One region of the Peribacillus sp. NPDC094092 genome, then DNA from elsewhere that is predicted to be linked to it. Evidence: riboswitches for the same ligand, from Rfam matches in the RefSeq annotation. Region 1 holds a riboswitch; the other holds the start of a gene.
The links. Region 1 has a riboswitch for lysine ahead of ACQKNS_RS16545 (amino acid permease). Riboswitches for the same ligand answer to the same signal wherever they lie in the genome.
Positions count from the first base shown of each region.

Region 1 (2,206 bases):
GAAGTCACGATAAGTGCATTCACGGGTACTCCTCTTTTATCCAACTTGCCTAGGAATTTCGGTGCTTTCCCATCACGTGCCAAGTCCCATAGCATACGGGTTGAAGCGTACATGCCAGAGTTACCGGCAGAGAGTACGGATGATAGAATGATCGCGTTCATGATGGATGCAGCAAATGCAAGGCCGGCCCGTTCAAATACAAGCGTGAATGGACTTACGGCAACATCTTCACTCAATAAACGAGAATCGGTAAAAGGAATGATCATTCCAATTACAAAAATGGCAAGGATATAGAATAAGATAATGCGCCAGAAAACGGATCTGATCGCTTTTGGGATATTTTTTTCTGGATCTTCACTTTCACCAGCAGTCACTCCAAGCAATTCCGTTCCTTGGAATGAAAAGCCGGCAGCCATGAATACGCCCAGGATCGTGAAGAATCCCCCGTTAAAGGGACCTTCGCCCATTGTGAAATTGGAAAAACCAATTGGGTCTTTCCCACCCATGATTCCAAGAATGATCAGGACACCCGTGATCAAGAAAATGACGACTGTCACGACTTTGATCATGGCAAACCAGAATTCCGTTTCCCCGAAACCTTTAACTGACATGTAATTGATAAGAAACATAATGATTAACGCAATGGCACTCCAGATAATTGAAGGGCTATCCGGGAACCAGAACTTCATAATTAAGACAACGGCTGCCAATTCAGCGGCAATGGTGATTGCCCAGTTATACCAGTAATTCCAACCAATCGCAAAACCGAAAGACGGATCGACGAATTTGGATGCATAGACACGGAACGAACCGGCCACAGGCATGAAAGCTGCCATTTCTGCAAGACTTGTCATTAAGTAATAAACCATGATGCCGATGACCGCGTATGCCACCAAGGCACCGCCGGGACCAGCTGAATGAATGGCACCGCCACTTGCTAAAAATAAACCTGTTCCAATCGTTCCACCTAATGAAATCATCATTAAATGACGCGCTTTCAGGCTCCTTTTCAGTTCGGTAGGGCTTGATGCTGATTGTGAATTTGACAATTGATGTTACACTCCTTTTTATTGGAAGGGAACGAAAAATAAAAAAACAGCAGTCGAAAAAGATCGACGGCTGTTTATAATAAACCCGTTTATCCTTCCGAAGATAGCTCCCCACGTTTTTTTGAAAAAACGTGACAGTGGTGTTCCTGTTCGGTAACACCGCCAGCAAGAATATACATGGAATATACCCTAACTTCGGCAATTTATCCTTTCAAACGGAGTCTTTAATTTTCCAGAATCTCGTCCGTTTTACTATTATAAGCTGCAGCCTCTAACTCATCGGTAAATGAGGAAGTATTCAATTTTCTAAAATCGTTACGCCAGCTTGTAAGTGACGTTGGACGATCGTACTCATGAAATTCATGCAATCGCTAATAGATTGCTAGTAATTGAGTAAACTTTACTATATCAAAATTATAAATTAATCTCATGGATATCGCAATGGTTATTTTATGTGGTTATTTTTTCCTAGTTAATGAATGATGGCAGCAAGGAAGAATCCAAATGACGATATACCAAAATAAAGCATGGAGAGGACTAGACGGTCCTCCTTTTTATAAGGGCGTAGTCAAGCTTTACATGTTGGACCGCCTCAGGGTTCTCAAATAGGTCCACTGCCATTTTCCCAATCCATTCGAGCGGCAAGGAAATGGTCGTGATGTCGAGCATTTCACTCAGACTATCATTATTGAAACCGAGAATGGCCACATCTTCCGGAACCCTTATACCCGATTTCCTAGCGGTAAGAATGAAGCCTGCCGCCGTGTCATCATTCGTGATGATGATGGCTTCAGGTTTATCTCTCATCGAATTCCATTCCTGAAACAATTGTTCACCGTCTTTGATGTGATAACTGCCTTCAAACAGCCATTCTTTATTGTTTATCAATTGATGTTTACTCATGACATCGTTAAAGGCCTTTATACGATTGGAACTATTTCTGCTCTTTTTACGGCCGAGGCTGTATCCGATTTTCTTATATCCTTTAGCAATCACGTACTCAAGGGCACAGGAGAAAGCTGCATAATGATCAATGCTGATGGATGAGAATTCAGCCTGGGCTGTGTCTTCACATAAAATAATCGGCCCGTATTTTTGATAATCCAAAAGGATTTTCATTTCCGAAATCCTTGAACAAACGATAATGCCATCTAGCT
Region 1 covers NZ_JBNNUC010000003.1:175,353-177,558, reverse strand. The annotation lists gene ACQKNS_RS16545 (amino acid permease) at 1-1,049, opposite strand, end outside; lysine riboswitch at 1,146-1,331, opposite strand; gene ACQKNS_RS16540 (LacI family DNA-binding transcriptional regulator) at 1,587-2,206, opposite strand, start outside.

Region 2 (2,206 bases), on a different contig from region 1:
GCATGCTGACCAAGTTTAAATGCTTCATGAAGGGATTCAACCGCCTTCACCATTTCCTTTTCATTGACGACAGTCGATACTTTAATTTCCGATGTACTGACCATTTTCACCTGGATGCCTGTATTGGCCATCACTTCAAACATTTCGGCAGCCACTCCGGGATTGGATACCATACCAGATCCGACGATGGACACTTTGGCCAACCCGCTCTCCGTTTCAACCCGGTCGAATCCCAATTGCACTTTATTATTTTCCAGCACGATCAATGCCGCTTCCGTATCTTCACTTTTTGTGGAAAAAGATAGATTGGTCGTATCCTCGGCGGTCATGCTCTGAATGATGATGTCCACATTGATCTGGTTTTTCGCAAGTGTCGTGAAGATTGTGGATAATGCACCAAGAGATTGGGGCAAACCATAAACTGTGACCCTCGTAATACTGTCTTCAAAAGCAATGCCGCGTACAATTAAGTTTTCTTCCATAGTTGCTTCCTCCTCTATGATCGTTCCTGATTCTCTCTCCATGCTTGAACGGACTTCAAGCGGAATTTGATAATTCTTTGCATATTCGACAGCCCTTGGATGAAGGACGCCCGCTCCCAGGTTGGCAAGTTCCAGCATTTCATCGTAAGAAATGGATTGGAGTTTCCGCGCACCTTTTATGTAGCGTGGATCCGTTGTGAAAACACCTGTTACATCCGTATAAATATCGCATCTATCCGCATTCAGCGCTGCAGCGATCGCAACCGCCGTCGTATCGGAACCGCCTCGCCCCAAGGTAGTGATCTCCCCATTTACATCGTTACCCTGGAAACCGGCCACGACCACTATTTTCTTCTGTTGAAGCTGAGCTTGGATCCTTGAAGCATCGATGTTTAAAATCCGGGCATTCCCATGAACGGATTCCGTTTGCATGCCAGCCTGCCAGCCAGTATACGAAATGGCTTCATGTCCTTCTTCAATCAATGCCATCGTTAACAGGGAAATCGTTACCTGTTCCCCAGTGGTCAATAGCATATCCATTTCCCTTTTGCTCGGGGTTCCGGAAATATCACGGGCCATGGAAACCAATTGGTCCGTTGTTTTCCCCATAGCTGAAACAACGACGACTACCTCATTTCCATTCTCCGCTTCCTCGATTACCCGATTGGCAACATTTTTGATTTTTTCTACGCTACCGACGGATGTTCCGCCAAATTTTTGAACGATCAATGCCATCCTCATGCACCCTCTCTACTTTTTAGGCAATAAAAAAAGCAATGAGAAATATCTCATTGCTGTGATCACATATCTAAAACTGTAAACACAGTGAGATAGCTCTCCAGGATATAAACCCTGACAATCCGCCATTTATTAAATGTCGGACCAGGAAGACAAGGTATGAGTCTTGTCTACCTTCGGCGTCATCCCCTTTCAAAACCTTTCATGGAAGCTCATACTTCTCCAGGTTTTTACTCTTGAATTCCGCACCTCTATCAGCACTTTTAAGTTGTCTAGTTAAAAATTCCTTTTAATCATAGCATAGTGATTTATCGGTAGCAAGATTATTCTTGTAATTTTCTAACGATTCCCTCGGCTACCCCTTTTGGCATACCAGCTTCCATGATCTCCTCGACTGTTGCCTCTTTGATTTTCTTCAATGATCCAAAATGCCTTAATAATTGTTTCCTTCGTTTTTCCCCGACTCCTGGAATATCATCAAGCTGGGAGTGAACCGCATTTTTGCCGCGTAGCTGGCGATGAAAAGTAATCGCGAACCGATGCACTTCATCCTGAATTCTTTGTAATAGGTAGAATTCCTGGCTCCGTGAATCAAGGGGTACGATTTCAAGAGGATTTCCGATCATCAACTGCGATGTCCTATGCTTTTCATCCTTAATGAGGCCTGAAAGTGGAATGTCAAGGCCCAATTCGTTTTCCAGAATATCCCGAACGGCTTCGACGTGTCCCTTTCCGCCATCAATGATGATCAAGTCCGGAAGCGGCAGCCCTTCTTTCAATACTCGTGAATACCTTCTTCTGACCACTTCACGCATCGATTCATAATCATCAGGTCCCTGGACCGTCTTGATTTTATATTTTCGGTACTCTCTTTTTTCCGGCTTCCCATCAATGAACACGACTAAAGCGGAAACAGGGTCACTTCCCTGGATATTGGAATTATCGAAAGCTTCAATTCGGTGCGGAGTGTAGATACCCAATTGGTT
Region 2 covers NZ_JBNNUC010000002.1:736,803-739,008, reverse strand. The annotation lists gene ACQKNS_RS12550 (aspartate kinase) at 1-1,217, opposite strand, end outside; lysine riboswitch at 1,306-1,482, opposite strand; gene uvrC (excinuclease ABC subunit UvrC) at 1,544-2,206, opposite strand, start outside.
Region 2: it holds a riboswitch for lysine, as region 1 does, so the genes downstream of both, ACQKNS_RS12550 (aspartate kinase) here and ACQKNS_RS16545 (amino acid permease) in region 1, are expected to answer to the same signal.